2 regions of the Ochrobactrum sp. P6BSIII genome follow, and region 1 is predicted to be linked to the other one. Evidence: predicted binding sites of a transcription regulator. Region 1 holds the regulator's gene; the other holds the start of a gene.
What was found. The regulator LexA, encoded in region 1, represses DNA repair genes until DNA is damaged. The targets are predictions, from matches to a motif close to TGTTCNNNNTGTGTTCNG.

Region 1 (9,946 bases):
ACTATTGCGGCTGCAAATGAAAGCGGTCTCTTCATAGAGACGATCAGTCGGGACAAAAAGGACGCTTAAGCTTGAGTAACACCAGCCGGCCATTGAAAATAGCAATCGTGGCCGGTGAAGAATCCGGCGATCTTCTCGGTGCGGATTTGATCGACGCCTTGCGTCAACAGACCGACAGGCTGGTCGATCTTGTTGGTGTGGGTGGCGATCATCTGGCGGCACGTGGCCTTAAAACCTTCTTCGACCCCCATGAAATTGCTCTCATGGGGCTTGGCGCGGTCATCAAGAACCTGCCGGGACTGGTGTTGCGCATCCGGCAGACGGCGCGGCAGATCGTGGCGGAGAAGCCGGATTGCGTTCTGCTCATCGACAGTCCGGATTTCACTCATCGCGTGGCAAAGAAGATCAGAGCCGCCGCTCCGTCCATTCCGATTGTCAAATATATAGCTCCCAGCGTCTGGGCCTGGCGTCCGCAGCGTGCACGCGCGATGCGCGCCTATATCGACCATGTGCTCACGGTATTGCCGTTCGAGGTTGATGTGATGCAGCGGCTGAATGGCCCTCAGTCAACCTATGTCGGGCATCGCCTGTCGAGTTACGCGCCTATCCTCGATACGCGTGCCGCGCAGCTGGCGCTTGAACCGCAGCGGTCTGAAGCCGGCAAACATACATTGCTTTTGCTGCCCGGTTCGCGTCGCACGGAAATCCAGATGCTGATGGAACCTTTCGGCAAAACGGTCGAAGAGCTTTCGTCGCGGGTTGAAAAGCTTGAGGTTATTCTGCCCACCTTGCCGCGTATCGAGGCAATGGTGCGTGAACTTTCGCGTGACTGGACAGTCAAGCCGTTGATCGTCGTCGGCGACGAAGAGAAATGGAAGGCTTTTGCGCGGGCCGATGCTGCGCTTGCCGCTTCCGGCACCGTTTCGCTAGAACTGGCGCTGTCGCGCATTCCAAGTGTGCTTTCCTACAAGGCGGATTGGTTTGCGCGCAAATTTCTGGTGCCGAAGATTACGATCTGGAGCGCAGCGCTGCCTAACATCATTGCTGACGAGCCGGTGGTGCCGGAGTTTTTCAATGAATTCGTCCGTCCGGGGATGTTGGCCCGCAATGTGGAACGCTTGATGCGCCCCGGTTCGGCACGTCAGGCGCAGCTGGACGGCTTTGACGCGGTTGCTTCTGTCATGTCGACAGAGCGGCCTTCCGGCGAGATTGGAGCGCGGGTTCTGCTTGATGTTATCGAAAGCGGTCGCAAGGGCTGAACGGCTTCGTCAATACGGGAACTGCTACGGATAAAAAGAAACCCCGGTCGCCATTGGCAACCGGGGTTTTGTTTTCAGCGTTTGCCGCACTTATTTGCGCTTTGCAACCGGTACGTAGTCGCGTTCTGTGGCGCCCGTGTAGAGCTGGCGCGGACGGCCGATCTTCTGCTGCGGATCTTCGATCATTTCCTTCCACTGTGCGACCCAGCCGACGGTGCGGGCGAGTGCAAAGAGAACTGTGAACATTTCGGTCGGGAAGCCGAGAGCCTTCAGCGTGATGCCGGAGTAGAAATCGATGTTCGGATAGAGCTTCTTCTCGATGAAGTACTCGTCCGTCAGAGCGATCTTTTCCAGTTCCATTGCAACGTCGAGCAATGGATCGTCCTTGATGCCCAGTTCGCCCAGAACCTCATGGCAGGTCTTCTGCATGATCTTGGCGCGCGGATCGTAGTTCTTGTAGACGCGGTGACCGAAGCCCATCAGACGGAACGGATCGTTCTTGTCCTTGGCGCGCGCGACGAATTCCGGAATGCGATCTACCGAGCCGATTTCGGCCAGCATGTTGAGCGCTGCTTCGTTTGCGCCGCCATGGGCAGGGCCCCAGAGGCAGGCAACACCAGCTGCGATGCAGGCGAATGGGTTGGCGCCCGACGAACCGGCAAGACGTACGGTCGAGGTCGATGCATTCTGCTCGTGATCAGCGTGCAGGATGAAGATGCGGTCCATGGCGCGGGCCAGAACCGGATTGACCTTGTAATCCTCGCAAGGAACGCCAAAGCACATGTGCAGGAAGTTCGAAGCGAAATCGAGATCGTTCTTCGGGTACATGAACGGCTGGCCGATATGGTACTTATAAGCCATTGCAGCGAGCGTCGGCACCTTGGCGATCAGGCGGATCGAAGCGACCATGCGCTGATGCGGATCGGTGATGTCGGTCGAGTCGTGGTAGAATGCGGACATGGCGCCAACGCAGCCAACCATGACGGCCATTGGATGCGCATCGCGGCGGAAGCCGGTGAAGAAGCGCGTCATCTGTTCGTGGATCATCGTGTGACGGGTCACGCGATAATCGAAATCGGCCTTCTGGGTTGCCGTCGGCAGTTCACCGTAAAGCAGCAGGTAGCAGGTTTCGAGGAAGTCGCCGTGCTCGGCAAGCTGGTCGATCGGATAGCCGCGATAGAGCAGGGTGCCTTCGTCGCCATCGATATAGGTGATCTTGGACTCGCACGAAGCGGTCGAGGTGAAACCTGGATCGTAAGTGAACGCATGCGAATTCTTGTAAAGCGGACCGATATCGACGACGTCCGGCCCGACAGTGCCTTGTCGCACAGGCAGATCGAACGTATTGCCGTCGAGAGTAAAGCTGGCTGTCTTAGCTGACATCATGTTTCCTTTCATGTCCACTTTGCCGCCTTAGGCGGCAGTATTGCATTCGCTGCTATAACTTGTCTCGTATCTCTTGGCGGGCACCCCAAAACAGCGGGATGCCCGATTTTTAACGCATTACGGCTACGATTTTGATCGCCAAACTATCCCAAACCGTCCGTGATGCAATGCGAAATTTGAACTATTTAAGCAAGCTACGTCACGTCAGCGTGAATGATAGCACCTTAACCGATTTGATCGCGAATACGGCCCAAAGACTCTTCACGACCCAGTACAAAAAGCACATCAAAGACGCCCGGTGAGGTAGCGCGACCGGTCAGAGCAGCACGCAGCGGTTGCGCAATCTTGCCCAGTTTCAGTCCGGTTTTCTCTGCATGGGCTCGAACCACCGCATCCAGTGATTCAATGGTCCAATCTCCGGCAGCTTCCAGATCGGGCAGCACGGATTTTAAAACGGCGCGGCCCTCTTCGTTAAGTAGCGAGGCTGCCTTTTCGTCCAGATCGAGCGGGCGGGTTGCAAAGATGAACTTCGCGCCGTCTGCCAGTTCAACGAGCGTCTTGGCGCGGTCCTTGAGGCCCGACATGGCTGCGAGGAGCTGCGCGCTGCGCTTGTCGTCGAGCGCTGCGGCGAGTTCCTTGCCGCCTTCGATTTCCGGCAGGACAGCCACCAGAGCGTCGAACAGTGTCTTGTCGTCGCTGCCACGCATATAAAGACCGTTGATCGCTTCGAGCTTCTGGAAGTCGAAACGGGCAGCGCCCTTGTTGATGTCCGTCACGTCGAACCATTCGATCATCTGTTCGGTCGACATGATTTCGTCGTCACCATGGCTCCAGCCAAGACGGACGAGATAATTGCGGAGTGCCGCCGGCAGGTAGCCCATGGCGCGATAGGCATCGACGCCGAGAGCGCCGTGACGCTTGGAAAGCTTCGCACCATCCGCGCCGTGGATCAGCGGAATATGCGACATCTGCGGCACATCCCAACCCATGGCGTCATAGATCACGGTCTGGCGCGCTGCATTCGTCAAATGATCGTCGCCGCGGATGATATGCGTGACGCCCATGTCATGGTCGTCAACGACAACCGCGTGCATGTAGGTCGGCGTGCCGTCGGAACGCAGAATGATGAAATCATCGAGATCCTTGTTGGGGAAGCGCACATCGCCCTGTACGGCGTCGCGCACGAGTGTTTCGCCTTCCTGCGGCGCCTTGATGCGAATGACAGGCTTTACACCTGCAGGCGCTTCGGACGGATCGCGGTCGCGCCAGCGGCCATCATAACGCGGCGGGCGGCCTTCGGCACGCGCCTTCTCGCGCATTTCTTCCAGCTCTTCCGGCGTCGTGTAGCAGTAATAGGCTTTGCCTAGAGCGACGAGTTCTTCGGCGACTTCGCGGTGACGCGGAGCGCGTTCGAACTGCGAGATCGCATCGCCTTCCCAGTCGAGACCAAGCCAGGTCAGACCGTCGAGAATGGCCGCGGTGGCTGCATCGGTGGAACGTTCACGGTCGGTGTCTTCAATACGCAGCAGCATCTTGCCGCCCGTGTGCTTGGCATAAAGCCAGTTGAACAGGGCAGTACGGGCACCGCCGATATGAAGATAACCCGTGGGCGAAGGGGCAAAACGGGTGACGACCGGTTTCGACATGGTAGCTCCACTTTATTGCGCGCCCGTCAAGACAGCGGCAATTGCCGGGGCAGGGGCGCAAAACTGAATTCCGATACTCGCTTCCAAAGAGCGAGAACGAGGATTTCTATAACGAAACCCTCTCGATTTCGACTGGCGTTCATGTAGCATAGGCAGCACTACGCGCAAGGGCTTCGCGTTTGTTTCGGCGCCTTGCGGCATTGTTCTTTTGGGGTATTTCGACAAAAAGACCTTTTTTGCAGTCAGGCGGGGGCATGACGCGCTTAGGTGATATGGCCAAGGCTTCGGATGAGGCCAATGAGCGGGCGCTTGTCAAAAGCCTGCCCGATGGCCTGACGTGTTCTTATCTTCCAGAACCGTGGCCTGAACCCACAACCGCGCCTGCCGATCATGATGGCCAAAATCAGCCGCCTGACGTTCAACCAACCGGCTGGCGCGACACCGTTGCCGACATGGCGCGGAGAACTCCCGCTGCTTTCGCGGAAGCCATCCATCTCGAAACGGCGCGCGGAATTTTCTTTCTGCTGATTCCGATTTTCAGCGGATTGGGTGCGGTGATCTATTTCACTTTCTCCTTCGAACCTGATTGGACGCCCATTCTGGCCTTACTGGTCGGGCTGGTTATCATTCGCATACTGATGCGGAAGCACTTCTTTGCCGGGCAGGTGCTGACATTGGCAGTTGCTTTCCAGCTTGGTCTTGTGAGCGGCAAATGGGAAACCGTACGCATGGCAACGCCGATGCTCGGTTCCGATGTGTCGACGCGTGTCACTGGCCGGGTTGTTGCACTGGATGCACAGGATAATGGAAGCTGGCGTATCACACTGGATTTGCTGACAACAGAACGCCCGACACTGCGCTTTTCACCGACACGTATTCGCATCAATGCGCGAGATATACCGGCGGATACATCGATCGGTGGCGGATTGACCGGCTTTGCGCGGTTGCGGGTGCCGTCAGGCCCGGTGCGTCCGGGCAATTACGACTTTTCCTTCCATGCCTATTTCAACGGTATCGGAGCAAACGGGTTCTTTCTGGGAAATCCGAAGACGGCAAATGTTCCGCCACAGACAAGTCTGACGGCAGAAATCAGCGAATGGATTGCCTTGCTCCGCGTGCGCGTGTCGGAACGGGTCGAGGAGGTGATCGGCGGTGAAGATGGCAATGTCACCGCCGCATTGATCGCCGGTACGCGCGGTGGCATCAGCGAGGAGACCAATGAGGACCTTCGCAAGGCCGGTCTGGCGCATATTCTCTCAATATCAGGTCTGCACATGGCGCTGGCGGCGGGTGTCGTGATGTTTGCTCTCAGGTCTGCCTTTGCGCTCTTTCCAGCCTTCAGCGTCCGGCACCCGGTCAAGAAATATGCCGCTTTCCTGTCGTTGCTAAGCTGCACGTTCTATCTCGCCATGTCTGGTGCCGACGTTGCAGCCCAGCGCAGCTATGTGATGATCGCCGTCATGCTTAGCGCATTGCTGTTTGACCGCGCTGCACTCAGCATGCGCAATGTGGCAGTCGCCGGTGTGGTGACAATAGCAATCTCACCGCATGAAATACTCGGGCCGAGTTTCCAGATGTCCTATTCGGCAACGGCGGCGCTGATTGCTGGCTATGCGTGGTGGGGAGCGCGTAAAGCCAAAAAATTGCAGCATGTGGAGAGGCGTGCGGCTTCGCCAGCGGCCGGTTTGCCAATGAAGGTTGTTAAATCAGCTATTGCTGCTGCCGGGACATCGCTTGTGGCAGGAATTGCGAGCGGCATTTTCGCCGCCTATCATTTCAACAATACCGCACCGTTCGGGCTGATCGGCAATGTGCTGGCCGATCCGGTGATCGCCACACTGGTCATGCCTTTTTCCGTTCTGGGCCTCGTATTGATGCCACTTGGCCTAGATTGGCTGCCATTGACCATTGCCGGGTCTGGTATCTGGATTGTCCGCACCCTTGCGAGCATGATCGCGTCATGGTCGCCTGATGGCAATCCGGGAGCGATGCCGATAGCAGCGCTCGCATTCTGGACCATAGCGCTCGTGATCGCTGTATTGTTCACAACGCGATTCAAGATTCTGGCGTTACTATTTGTTTTGGCGGGATTTATTGCCTTCGTGCACGAGCCGTTTCCAGATGTTGTGATATCCGAAGATGCAAAGCTGGTTGGGGTTCGTCTGCCCGATGGGCGTTTTGCTGTGAACCGCGACAGGCCGTCAAAGTTCACAATAGACAACTGGAAAACAGCCTATCTCGCAACGCAATTCCTGATACCACAGCACGCAAAAGACAGGCTTCGCGGAATACCGACTGACGGCTTTATCTGCGAAGACGAATTATGCGCGATTACATTACGCGATGGGCGTGTACTGGCCTATACGGCTGATCCTGCCGTTCAGGACGTCGCTTGCGATGTCGGTGATATCGTTATCCTCGCGATAGCCGGGAAAATACCGGGATGTGCACATCAAAAGAGGCTCGTCATCAACCGCCGTGATCTGGCGTTGCGAGGCACAGTGGAGATGAGACTTGGCGACAAGAAAGACACGACCGGCAATTCTATCGTGGCTCTTGCTGGCGATCTGACGTCCGTAAACGACAGCACACCTCAGCGGCGCAATTTTACCGATCCGCGTTATGACGACAGGCTAGCTTTCGCCATCGATGAGCCACGGCGTCCGTGGCATCTGTTCCGGCTCTATTCGCGCGCGGCACGTGGCTTACCTGATCGGGAATATAAGAAGAAGCAGCCTACTCAAAAGGCAGAAACGCAATGCCTGGCCACTGACGATCAGGGGCCGGGCAGATGCGAATGATAATAGTGTTTTGAGCGCGTTGCAATTCAACTAGTCGGCGGTTCAAGCCGCATTTTGCGCATGTCCGTCCGAAAACGCGGTTCCATTTTCGGACCTAACGATCAGTACCGGCGGATCAATCCGACCAGCTTGCCCTGCACGCGAACGCGGTCTGGGCCGAAGATACGTGTTTCATAAGCTGGGTTTGCGGCTTCAAGCGCAATAGATGCGCCCTTGCGGCGGAACCGCTTCAAGGTTGCTTCTTCATCATCAACCAGTGCGACAACGATTTCACCCGGGTTGGCGATATCGCCGCGCTTGATGATGACTGTATCGCCATCGAAAATCCCGGCTTCGATCATCGAGTCGCCCTTGACCTCCAGCGCATAATGTTCGCCCGCACCAATCATCTCCGGGGGGAGGCTGAGCGAATGCGTCTGGCTTTGAATGGCTGAGATCGGCACACCGGCGGCGATGCGACCCATGACCGGTACCGATACGGTCGCCGAAACATCATCATTGGTCGCAACAGGTGCGGAGCGTAACGGCTGCACCGGTGCAGGAGGGGCCTTGCCCAGGCTGCCTTCGATGACGCTCGGCGCAAATTTCTTCTGCGCGTTCAGTCCCGGTGCAATCGAATCCGGCAGGCGAAGCACTTCCAGCGCACGTGCCCGGTTCGGCAGCCTGCGAATGAAGCCCCGTTCTTCCAGAGCGGTGATCAGCCGATGAATGCCCGACTTGGAAGCAAGGTCGAGCGCTTCCTTCATTTCGTCAAAAGATGGCGGAATACCTGTTTCTTTCAGACGATCATGAATGAACAGCAGAAGCTCGTGCTGCTTACGGGTCAACATGCGCGACACCCTCCGACCAGATAAGAATCGAGAAAAACAAAACCAGAACGAACACTATATGTTCCAGTCTTGTTCTGCAATGGTTTTAAAATGATTAACGGGCTGGCGGCTTGTTGCCGGAACGTTCACAGGGCCCCGTGACGGGCCGGTCCTTATCCAAGGAAGCGTTTTATTTTCAATCCATTGTGGCTTTTGCTTCGCGTTGTTTCGAGGCAGCAAAAGTGACCATTCTGGTGCTTTTTAACGTAGCATAAGCACGCGGCACGAACTGCCTGCATCTGCTGCCGGGGCATTTTCGTCACGAATGAGCAATGCATTGGAGCCGACGAGGGCTGTCAGCATGGACGAATCCTGTACTGGAAATGGTGTTGCCAGCAGCGTTCCATCGCTTTGCGATTCGACCGTGGCGCGTACAAAATCGCGCCGATGGTCATTGGCAGGCATCGCCTGACCGAGTTTCGCAGGGCGGATATCTGCCGTCAGATCGGTGCCTGCAAGTTTCGCGATCAGCGGGCGAAGAAAAACGAGGCTGCAAACGAGGCTTGAAACCGGGTTTCCGGGCAGGCCTATCACATGGACGGTGCTGCCGTCGACAGTCTTGCGCCCGTACATAAGTGGTTTTCCGGGACGCATGGCGATTTTCCAGAAACCGAGATCGACACCGCAATTGCGTAGAGCACTATGCATGTAATCGCGATCACCGACCGATGCGCCGCCAACGGTCACCAGAATATCGGTTCCACTGTTCAGAGCGCTGGCAATAGCCGATTCAATCTGTGTCGGATCGTCCGGAATGATGCCCATATCTTCGGAGTAGCCGCCAGCGCGGCGCACGATTTCGGCAATGCCCACACTGTTCGAAGCGACGATCTGGTCCGGTCCGGTCGTGGCTCCGGGCGGAACAAGTTCATCGCCGGTAGCCAATATGGAAATGCGCGGTTTGCGAAACACATCGAGCGATGGATTGCCGCTTGCAGCAGCCAGTGACAGGGCGGGTGCGTCCAGTTCGCGACCGACCGGTATGACGGTCTTGCCGGGAGCAAAATCGAGACCGGCCCGGCGGATATGCCGTCCGGGTTCGATGCCTTCCAGAATGGTCAGCTGATCGCCGGAACGTTCGGTATGTTCCTGAATGACAATCGTATCAGCGGCTTCAGGTATCGGCGCGCCGGTGAAAATGCGCACGGCCTGTCCGGGCAGCAGGGAGCCTTCGAAACGCTTGCCAGCAGCGGATTCACCGATAATGGTCAACTGAAGGGGATAGGCGATTTCTGCAGGCGCTATCAGCGCATAGCCATCCATGGCCGAGCAGTCGAAAGGTGGTTGCAGGAAACGGGCCTCGACGGCGCGGGCAACAACGCGCCCGCCAGCTTCATTCAGCGTAAGAGTTTCAAGGCCATGCGGTTCTGCGGAGGAGAGTATACGCGCCAGAGCATCTTCGACCGGGAGAAGGGACATCGTATTTCCTCTCGAACTCAGTTTTGTGAGGCCGCTTCAGACCTTCCAGTCGCCGGACTTGCCACCGCTCTTTTCCACAACGCGAATATTGCCGATTTCCATATGGCGATCGACAGCCTTGGCCATGTCATAGATCGTCAGGCACGTCACGGAAACGGCTGTGAGCGCTTCCATTTCAACGCCAGTGCGGCCGTTCAGTTTGGCAAGCGCACGCACGCGCAGACCGGGCAATGCGTGATCCGGGACTATATCCACCGCGACCTTGCTCAGCATGAGTGGATGGCAAAGCGGAATGAGGTCGGCGGTTCTTTTCGCAGCCATGATGCCTGCAAGACGCGCTGTGCCGATCACATCGCCCTTGGCTGCATCGCCCGCCAGAATGAGCGCCAGCGTTTCCGGTTTCATGGTCACGCTGCCTTCGGCAACGGCCTGCCGCTCCGTCTCATCCTTGGCGCCGACATCCACCATATTGGCAGCGCCGGTCTGGTCGAGATGGGTGAGCTTGGCCGCATCCGAGGTCATGACATTAAGCCTTGCCGGTCAGAAGCTCGCGCGTGGCGGCGGCA
Region 2 (9,946 bases), on a different contig from region 1:
CCCGGCCAGTCCTCCTGGTGGGACAAGGTGCCGTCCAAGTTCGACGGCTGGACTGCCAATGAGTTCGAAAAGGCCGGTTTCCGCGCCGTGCCGAACTGCGTCGTGCGCCATTCGGCTTATATCGCACCAAATGCTATCCTGATGCCGTCTTTCGTCAATCTCGGCGCTTATGTCGATGAAGGCACCATGGTTGACACCTGGGCCACCGTCGGCTCCTGCGCACAGATCGGCAAGCATGTGCATTTGTCCGGCGGCGTCGGTATTGGCGGCGTTCTGGAACCGATGCAGGCCGGTCCGACCATCATCGAAGATAATTGCTTCATCGGCGCGCGTTCGGAAGTCGTCGAAGGCTGCATCGTGCGTGAAGGTTCGGTGCTTGGCATGGGCGTGTTCATCGGCAAGTCGACCAAGATCGTCGACCGCGCCACCGGCGAAGTGTTCTATGGCGAAGTTCCGCCCTACTCGGTCGTCGTTGCAGGCACCATGCCCGGCAAGAACGTACCCGGCGAAAACTGGGGCCCGAGCCTCTATTGCGCCGTGATCGTCAAGCGCGTCGATGAAAAGACCCGCTCGAAGACCTCGATCAACGAATTGCTCCGCGACTGACGCCTTGCAACGCTGACAGACAACAAAAAGGCGAAGCACGAGCTTCGCCTTTTTCATTTATGGACCGCTTGATGCGATCGATCCTGGGATCAATCGCTCCCTTCGGATGGCACGAAGCCTCTGGTCCGGGCATGCGTCCGGGGAGACTTCGCAGCCATCCTCCGGGGAGATTCTATGCTATCGAACTCTTAGTTCTCAAAGCTGGAAGGCGAGGCATCGCCGAAGCGATGGGCCGAACCATCCTGATAAACCGGGGTCGACTGACGAATGGTCGCAGTTGCGGTGTAATCGACATTGCCCTTCGTGCTGAAGATCGGGCCGGAATTGGGTTGCTGGAAAGCCTTTTCCTGAGCGACCTGAGATTCAGGCATGCCCACATAAGGATTTTCAGCATAGGCAGCACCGGCACTAAGAGCGACTGCAAGGGCAGCAAGAGCGAACTTTTTCATTTTCGTATTCCTTTGCATCCTGTCCCCTTCCGCGGCATCTGGCCGTTCAAGCCTTTTTCAGGCATCAGGGACTTCGAGGTTGAACTTAATAAGCCTTTGCGGCTTTCCCCTCCGGCATCCGGCAGATCTTCAAGACCCGATCCGACAACACCTTCGGGATGGCATGCTATGCAGAAGGCCATTAGCCCTGATTGGCATCGCCAAAACGATTGGCCGAGCCATCGCGGTAAACCGGAGTGCTGATCGCTGCAGGCGCCGTGTAGTCAACGGATTGCGATGCAACCGGGGTACGGTCGTTTGCATAGAGATTTTCAGGTTCACCAACGCGTGGGTTTTCAGCGAAAGCGGCACCAGCACTCAAAGCAAGGGCAGCAGCGGCAAGAACAAGCTTCTTCATTATTTCAATCTCCTAATAAAACGGAGCGACGTATCAATTCGTCGTTCCCATGCATCTGAAATGGGTGACAGTGGTGAAAAGTTCCAGTCACGAAAATGTTGTCTGGATCACAGCTTTGTGCGTGTTCGTTGATCAGATCGTTGCTAACAACACGAAAAATATAATTAAAAACAATAATTGTACCGCTCTAAAGATGATCACGTATGTATTACAGCCGTTAATTTGTTCAGCAAACCTGAACAGTCTGTCTAGGGTTATTGTATAATAAACGTGAACAATGACGGCATTGTCCGCTATCCGCTTCAAGACCGGCAAAGCCAGCGCAACAAAAAAGCCGCATCAAGGATGCGGCTTTTCAGAAAACAGATTTGGGGAACGCCCCCTCGGCTCGCTATCAGTTATTCGCGACGGCAACCGAACGACCGGCAATGGAAACCCACTGGCCGGAATTGGCTGGCGACTGCATCTTGATATAACGATAGGACGTCTTCTCCACCGGCAGCACATCATCGCGCAGGTTGTCGAGAATATAATCGCCGTGATCAGTACGGGCGGTGAGCACAATATGCGCCTCACTGCCCTGCACCATGGTGATGAGAAGTTGCGACGCACTCATGCCGCGCGCCATCAACTGCGCACGCTTCATCAGAACGTAATCCTCGCAATCGCCCTTGCCGTTGACCGGAATGGTCCAGTAATCGCGCTTGCCGTAATTATCCTGATCGGAAACGGGCTTGATACGGTGATTGACGGAGCTGCTTACGCTCTGCAGGAGCTTCATGCGCTGTGGAGTGAGCTGCATCGGCGGCAACACGCGATGGCCACGGCAATCGCGAGGATTGCGTCCGCAATAGTCCTTGTGTCCGTAAGGGATGCTTGTCAGTCCGCCCGCTTCACTCCACTGTGCAGCCTTTGCTGGAACCATCGTTGCTCCGAAGAGCGCCATCATGCCTGCTACAGTTGTGGTGATTAAACGCATGCACAGTTTCCCATTATTCAAGAAAGGTTCCCGCTGACCGGCCCGTTTCCCGGGTCTCGTTATCAACTCTTTTTTAACTAACGATGACAGAGGCCCTCCGGTCAAGAAAATTTCGTTCTCAAATTGCAACCAGTTTGGAAAAGCGCATGAAGACTGAATTTTCAGGCATGGTTACGACCAACGGTTTGTGGTTCCATCCGGACGCATCCCGATCTAGTCTCACTCTCCAGACGATTCTTGAGTAAGAAGCCGACATCATGAGCCTAGCAGTCAATCCCGCCGAAAATCTCGCCGCCCTCATCCGCTGCCCATCCGTAACGCCCGCCGAAGGCGGCGCGCTGACGGCGCTGGAAGCGATGCTGAAACCCATGGGCTTTTCCGTTGAACGGCCCGTCTTCAGCGAAGACGGCACGCCTGACATCGAAAACCTCTATGCCCGCAAATCCGGCAACGGACCGCATCTGATGTTTGCCGGTCATACGGATGTCGTTCCGCCCGGCGATGAAAACGACTGGAAGCACCCGCCCTTCTCCGCCGCCATTGAAGACGGCGTCATGTATGGGCGCGGCGCTGTGGATATGAAGGGCGGCGTCGCCTGTTTTGTCGCCGCTGTGGCCCGCCATGTAGAAAAGCATGGCAGCCTGAAGGGCAGCGTCTCTTTCCTCATCACCGGCGACGAAGAAGGCCCTGCGGTCAACGGCACTGTAAAACTGCTCGACTGGGCAAAGCAGCGCGGCGAAAGCTGGGACGCTTCGATTGTCGGTGAGCCGACCAATCCCAACGCGCTTGGCGACATGATCAAGATTGGTCGTCGTGGCTCGCTTTCCGGCACGATCACCGTTCACGGTGTGCAGGGTCATGCGGCCTATCCGCATCTGGCGGAAAATCCGGTGCGCGGCATCACCACGCTGGTGGATAGCCTGCTTTACCCGGCGTTCGATCAGGGCACTGCCGATTTTCAGGCCAGCAATCTGGAAGTCACCACCATCGACGTAGGCAACAAGGCCACCAATGTCATCCCGAACAAGGCCACGGCCTCGTTCAATATTCGTTTCAACGACACATGGACGGCGGAAAGCCTGCAAGCCGAAATCCGCGCACGCCTCGAAAAGGCCGCCCGCGACAATCGCCTACGCCCAGGCCGCGAAACACCGATCAGCTACGAACTGACGTGGCGCGAAAGCCCAAGCCATGTCTTCCTGACCCGCGACGAGAAACTGATTGGCACGCTGACGGCCTCTGTCGAGGCGGTGACCGGCAAGCGGCCAGAGCTGTCGACCTCCGGCGGCACGTCGGATGCGCGTTTCATCAAGGATTATTGCCCGGTGGTGGAATTCGGCCTCGTGGGCCAGACCATGCACATGGTCGATGAACGTGTTGCCCTTGCCGACCTCGAAGGGCTGACACAGATTTATGAGCGTTTCATCGCTGATTTCTTTGGGTAACGCATAGGCCCGGAAAGCTGCATGACTTTTCGGACTGGATAATGCGAAACATTGGGGAGCCCATGCCGAGCCTGGACGATATTTACCGATACTTCCTGGGCGTCTGGAAAATGATGCTCGGTCGCCGCGACGGTCTCGATTACCTCGACATATCCGCCGAGGGTTTCTGGTCTTCCTTTTTCGCGATAGCGGTGGCTCTGCCACCGCTTTTTGCCAGCTGGGTGGCCTATGCCGCCGATCTTACCGCCGGGCGCGAGGAAGCAGGCATCCGCTTTGCCATCGTCCTGCGCGCCGCCTTCGTGGATGTTGCAGCATGGGTGGTGCCGCTTGCCCTCATCGGCATGCTGGCCAAACGGATCGGCATCGTCAAACGCTATGCAGCCTATGTGATCGCCACCAATTGGGGCAGCGCGCTTCTGGCCTGGGTCTTTGCGCCGATCACCTTGCTACAGCTGTTCTTTCCGGGACGCTTCGATGTCGCGACGCTTTTCGCGTTCATCATGTTCGGCGCTTCGATTGTGCTGAGCTATCGGCTGACCTTTGTGGCGCTGCAACGCCCCCACGCTTTCGCCGCACCGTTCTTCGCCTGCGTCTTCTTCGGCTCGCTTTTCCTCACCGTGCTGCTTCAGCAGATCTTCGGCATCGGCTTCGACCCGCACGCTTATTGAAATAAGATCGGGTAAGCACCGACACAAATGTCATTTTCATTAAACTTGCAAAAGCAACAACTTAGGCGCGTCATGCATAGTAAAGGCGCGTAATATGAGACACAGACAATTAAGAAGTAACGATGTTGCCGGCATGACTGGCAACTATACTGCGATCGCTAATTTTGAAAAGCCGTCAGACAAAGTTGCGGTCATTCAGGAGTTTTTAACAAACTGGACTGTTCCATCTGCCCCCGAGTTCCCCCATTGTTTAGCGCACGTAAATATATGGAACGGATTACAGGATTACAAAGGCGAGAATTTGATGCAACCAGTCTTATCATGGATACCAACAAGCATGTCGTGGCAAGCGGGATGCTTTTACTATATAGATGGTGTCCAGTATAATGGCGAAGCTGTTAGAGTGAAACCGGGTGACGAACTACAGGGGCGGATTACATTCGATGGCAAGACGGGGGAAAATTATACTTATTCTATGGAGTTTGCGGAGAAAATTATCAGAAGACGCGCGTTACTGCTGACTTGCCAAGTGCAGTCAATTTAGCGGTATTATGCTTGGAGCCATATACCGACAACTATCTAGACCTTCCGCCAGACCCACTCGTAAAGATGCGGGATATCAATGTGAGTTTGGTTCCCCGCAACGGAATGGACCCTCACCCCAGCAACATAACATGGCGCTTTACCAACAATGGAATCATCACGCCTTCTGGAATAAACGGAGTTGTGGTCAGCGACGCCAACGGCACGGGCGAGGTCGATTTTTACTTTAGATAAAAGTCGTCAATTGTTGCGCTCTTCTTTTCAAAATAACCCCTAAAACGGAAAAGCGTAGTCGACGCCGATCAGATAAAGACCGTAAGGCGGCGCGACTTGTCCGCAGGCCTTGCGGTCGCGTGCTTCAAGCGCCGCCTGCAAATCATCCGCCGTCCAGCGACCGACGCCCACTTCCATCAGGCTGCCTGCAAAGGAGCGCACCTGATTGTGCAGGAACGAGCGCGCCGAAACTCGCATCTCGATGATCTCGCCATCACGCGTGATATCAAGCCGATCCAGCGTCTTGACCGGGCTTTTGGCCTGGCATTGCGTGGCGCGAAAGGTCGTGAAATCGTGCTCGCCCAGAAGCAGTTGCGCCGCTTCATGCATCGCCTCGTGATCGAGGCGCTTTTGCACCCACCACGCGCGTTGATAATCAACGGCCAGCGGCGCACGGCGATTGTGGAAGCGATAGAGATAATGTCGTCCCTGCGCGGAAAAACGCGCATCGAAACTGTCGGTGGTCTTCTCGACATTGAGGATGCTCACGCGCTCATTGGCCATGACCAGATGCGCATTGACCGCATCACGCACCTTGCCCGCACCCCAATCCTTGCTGAGATCGACATGCGCAACCTGCGCCGTCGCGTGCACGCCTGCATCGGTGCGGCCCGCCGCGCTTAGCGCCAGATCCTCGCCGCAGAATTTCTTGAACGCCTGCTCGATAGCACCCTGCACGGTGTGGCCGTTTTCCTGACGCTGCCAGCCCGCATAGGGGGTGCCGTCATACTCGACCAGAAGCCTGTAGCGCGGCACGGGCCTACAAAACCTTCGTAACCGTCGCGCCGCGCAGAAATTCCTGCGCAGGCAATGACTTGCCGCCCGAACGCTGCAAGGTGACGAGTCGAACGGCACCTTCGCCGCAGGCAACCGTCAGCCGGTCGTCCAGCACGGTACCCGCCGCACCGGAGCCTTCGCCCAGCGTCGACCGCTGAAGTTTCACACGCTCGACAACGCCATTGATTTCCATCTCGCACCATGCACCCGGAAAAGGCGCAAGGCCGCGAATGGCATTGTGCACATCGCTCGCAGGCTTCGACCAGTCAATGCGCGCTTCGGCCTTGTCGATCTTGGCGGCATAGGTGACGCCCTCTTCGGCCTGCGGCTGCAATGTCAGGCTTTCGCGCTCAAGCGCGCCCAGCGCCCGTACCATCAGGTCGGCACCGATCATGCTCAGGCGATCATGCAATTCGCCCGCCGTCATATCCGGCGTGATCGCCACTTTTTCAGCCATGGCGACGGGGCCCGTATCGAGCCCCTCGTCCATTTTCATGATCATCATACCGGTTTCGCTATCGCCCGACATGATAGCCCGCTGGATAGGCGCGGCACCGCGCCAGCGCGGCAGAAGCGAGGCATGGCCGTTATAGCAGCCAAGCCGCGGCGCATCGAGAATGGCCTTGGGCAACAGCAAACCATAGGCGACGACGATGGCGACATCGGCCTCAAGGCTCGCAAACACTTCCTGCTCTTCCGCACCCTTGAGGCTCTTCGGCGTGAAGACGGGAATACCGAACTGTTCGGCCTTTTCATGGACAGGCGACTTGGTCAGTTCCAGCCCTCTGCGGCCTGCCGGACGCGGCGGCTGCGAATAGACGGCCACCACATCATAGCCCTGCCCGATAATGGCGGTCAGGATCGGCACGGAAAAATCCGGCGTGCCCATGAAGACAATACGCATCTAAAGAGCCTTTTTCGACGCCCGCTGGCTGGCGAGCTTCTTGAACTTCTTGATGACCATATCGCGCTTCAGCTTGGAAATATGATCGATGAAGAGCACACCGTTGAGATGATCGATCTCGTGCTGCAAGCAGGTGGCCATCAGGCCATCCGCTTCCATTGCGTGCGGCTTGCCATCGGCATCGAAATATTTGACCTGAATGGCAGCAGGCCGTTCCACTTCCGCATAATAATCCGGAATAGACAGGCAACCTTCTTCATAGGTGCTGACTTCATCCGTCACGCCGACAATCTCGGGATTGATGAAGACATGCGGCGCTTTTTCCTCGCCTTCCTTGGCAAGGTCGATGACGAGCATGCGGATCGGCTCGCCAACCTGAATGGCGGCAAGGCCAATGCCCGGCGCGTCATACATGGTGTCGAACATGTCGCCGGCAAATTTGCGCAGCTGATCGTCAAAGCGCTCCACTGGCTTGGAAACCAGGCGCAACACAGGATCGGGAAGGATGACAAGCGGTTTTACTGACATGCGTTTCACGTAATCGCTTGTGACAGAATCGTCAATTGCGCTTTGCAAAATGTTCTTGTTTTGATCTCATCAAGGCCTTACGAATCAGCTAAGCTTGCTGCATGGAAAACCAGAACCTCTTGAATGAGCCGCTTTTGCAGCTCGGCGCCACATCGCTCACGCTGGGAGATATTCTTCTGGCTGGCATTGTGGTGGTGGTGCTTTGCCTCGTCATTTTCCTGATCGCCGCAACGCGCTCAGCGCGCCTGCGCGCCGTTGCCGAAGCACAGGCAGAAGACCGCGCCCGCGACGCCGAATATCGCATGGCGGAAATCCTGAAAGCACAGGCGGAGATGCAGGGCCGCATGCAGACCATGGCGGAGGTTTTCGGCTCACGACAGGCAGAGTTGAACCAGTCGATCCGCGAACGGCTCGACGGCATGACGCATCGCATCGGCCAGACCATGACCGAGCAGACCCGCTCGACCCATGAAAATCTTGCCAAATTGCAGGAGCGTCTGGCCGTCATCGACACGGCACAAAACAATATCCAGTCGCTCGCCGGACAGGTGGTGCAGTTGCAGGCGATCCTCGCCAACAAGCAGACGCGCGGCGCTTTCGGCCAGTCACGCATGGAAGCGATCATCGCCGACGGTTTGCCACAAGGCGCTTATGAATTTCAGGCGACACTGTCCAACGGCACCCGTCCCGACTGCCTCGTGCGCATGCCCAATAAAGCACCCTCACTGGTAATCGACGCCAAGTTTCCGCTCGAAGCTTGGAACGCCATGCGTGAGAAGGAGCATCCGGACGCCCGCAAAGCTGCCGTTGTGCAGTTCCGCCGCGACATGGAAATCCATATCAAGGATGTTTCCGACAAATATCTGATCCCCGGCGAAACGCAGGATACGGCTTTTCTGTTCGTGCCCTCGGAGTCGATCTTTGCCGATATTCACGAGCATTTCGAAGCGCTGATCCAGCGCGCGCACCGGGCGCGGATTGTGATCGTTTCACCATCGCTGCTGATGCTGTCGATACAGGTCATTCAGGCGATCCTGAAAGACGCCCGCATGCGCGAGCAGGCGCATGTCATTCAGGGCGAAGTGATCCGTCTGATGGAAGATGTGGGCCGCCTTGACGAACGCGTGCGCAAGCTGCAAACGCACTTTGTGCAGGCCAACAAGGATATTGACGATATTCTGGTGTCGTCCAACAAGGTCACCCGGCGCGGCGCGAAAATCGAAGCACTGGAATTTGGCGAAAAGCCCGCCGAGGAAACGCCCCGCCCGCAACCAAGACCAGCGGACAGCGCCCCCACCCAGATGCGCCTGCGCGTGGTGGATGAGGATTGATTTCAGTCAGCTTAAAGCGCTGCTGTTTCCCACATTTGAGAAGTTTTCAAGCGGCACCTCCTCCAGAGTTCATCGAAGGATCGACGAGCGCGGGAAATGCCCGTCTCACCGGCCCTCAACTCTGGACTTGTCGAGGGATAGAAGGGACTGGACAGCAGAGCTGTCCTCTCAAGGTTTCGCTGGTCGGTCCGAATGACCGAGATCGCGTTCCGGCCAGACCAGATCGCGCACGCGCTGTTTCAAAACCTTGGCTTCCGGAAAACCACCGTCGCGCTTACGCTCCCAGATGAGTTCTTCATGGCCATCTGGCATCAGCACGCGGATTTCAAAAATTCCGCCAGTCCCCGGACGCAATGCGACCTCCGCCAGATCCTGTCCGAAAGTCTGCAACAGTTCCTGCGCCATCCACGCAGCGCGCAACAGCCAATTGCATTGGGTGCAGTAGGTGATGGAAATGCGGGGATTTGCGGACACGGTTTCCAACTTTCTGAACGTAGACGATTTCAAGAAGATCATCGCGACTTGTTAGACAGTCGAGCTTGACGCAACATCTAGCTTCCAAAGACGCGCGGGGGCAAGTCATGGAAGTAACAGTCTACATTCTGCGTTGTGCGGATGGGTCCTATTATACCGGGCTCACCAAACAGAATATTGAAGCTCGATTGTGGGAACATAACGAGGGGATCTACGAAAGCTACACAAAGAAGCGGCGGCCCGTCCAACTTGTTTTCACGGAAACCTACGACCGGATCGTCGACGCCATCGCACGCGAACGGCAGATCAAAGGTTGGTCGCGGGTAAAGAAAGAAGCATTGATAGCGCTGAACTATGAAGGCCTGCCGGAACTTGCGAAACGCAAGCGATAAGCCCTGAACACGCTGGCATTATCAATGCCGCCTGCCCCGCTCCTCATCCTGAGGAGCCACCGAAGGTGGCGTCTCGAAGGGCGAGGAGCGGTTGCGCCGCGCCTAGTGTCTCCCCGATCCGGCGGAGTGAAGCCTAGCATCATCCTGAGTTCATCGAAGGTCGAAGAACGAGAGGCGGTA

Region 2: a site for LexA is predicted at 7,620-7,637, ahead of FHW00_RS18030 (DNA recombination protein RmuC). Genes of this name have one in related genera too.

The regions. Positions count from the first base shown of each region.
Region 1 covers NZ_JACGXB010000020.1:4,322-14,267, forward strand. The annotation lists gene FHW00_RS21375 (LpxI family protein) at 1-69, shown strand, start outside; gene lpxB (lipid-A-disaccharide synthase) at 72-1,259, shown strand; gene gltA (citrate synthase) at 1,350-2,642, opposite strand; gene gltX (glutamate--tRNA ligase) at 2,870-4,291, opposite strand; gene FHW00_RS21395 (ComEC/Rec2 family competence protein) at 4,546-7,092, shown strand; gene lexA (transcriptional repressor LexA) at 7,194-7,922, opposite strand; gene FHW00_RS21405 (molybdopterin molybdotransferase MoeA) at 8,163-9,380, opposite strand; gene moaC (cyclic pyranopterin monophosphate synthase MoaC) at 9,417-9,902, opposite strand; gene trpC (indole-3-glycerol phosphate synthase TrpC) at 9,907-9,946, opposite strand, start outside.
Region 2 covers NZ_JACGXB010000013.1:80,253-90,198, reverse strand. The annotation lists gene dapD (2,3,4,5-tetrahydropyridine-2,6-dicarboxylate N-succinyltransferase) at 1-606, shown strand, start outside; gene FHW00_RS18075 (hypothetical protein) at 795-1,055, opposite strand; gene FHW00_RS18070 (hypothetical protein) at 1,237-1,452, opposite strand; gene FHW00_RS18065 (transglutaminase-like cysteine peptidase) at 1,847-2,398, opposite strand; gene dapE (succinyl-diaminopimelate desuccinylase) at 2,689-3,876, shown strand; gene FHW00_RS18055 (hypothetical protein) at 3,939-4,544, shown strand; gene FHW00_RS18050 (hypothetical protein) at 4,639-5,088, shown strand; gene truA (tRNA pseudouridine(38-40) synthase TruA) at 5,361-6,116, opposite strand; gene fmt (methionyl-tRNA formyltransferase) at 6,121-7,041, opposite strand; gene def (peptide deformylase) at 7,042-7,569, opposite strand; gene FHW00_RS18030 (DNA recombination protein RmuC) at 7,671-8,900, shown strand; gene FHW00_RS18025 (SelT/SelW/SelH family protein) at 9,069-9,374, opposite strand; gene FHW00_RS18020 (GIY-YIG nuclease family protein) at 9,482-9,766, shown strand.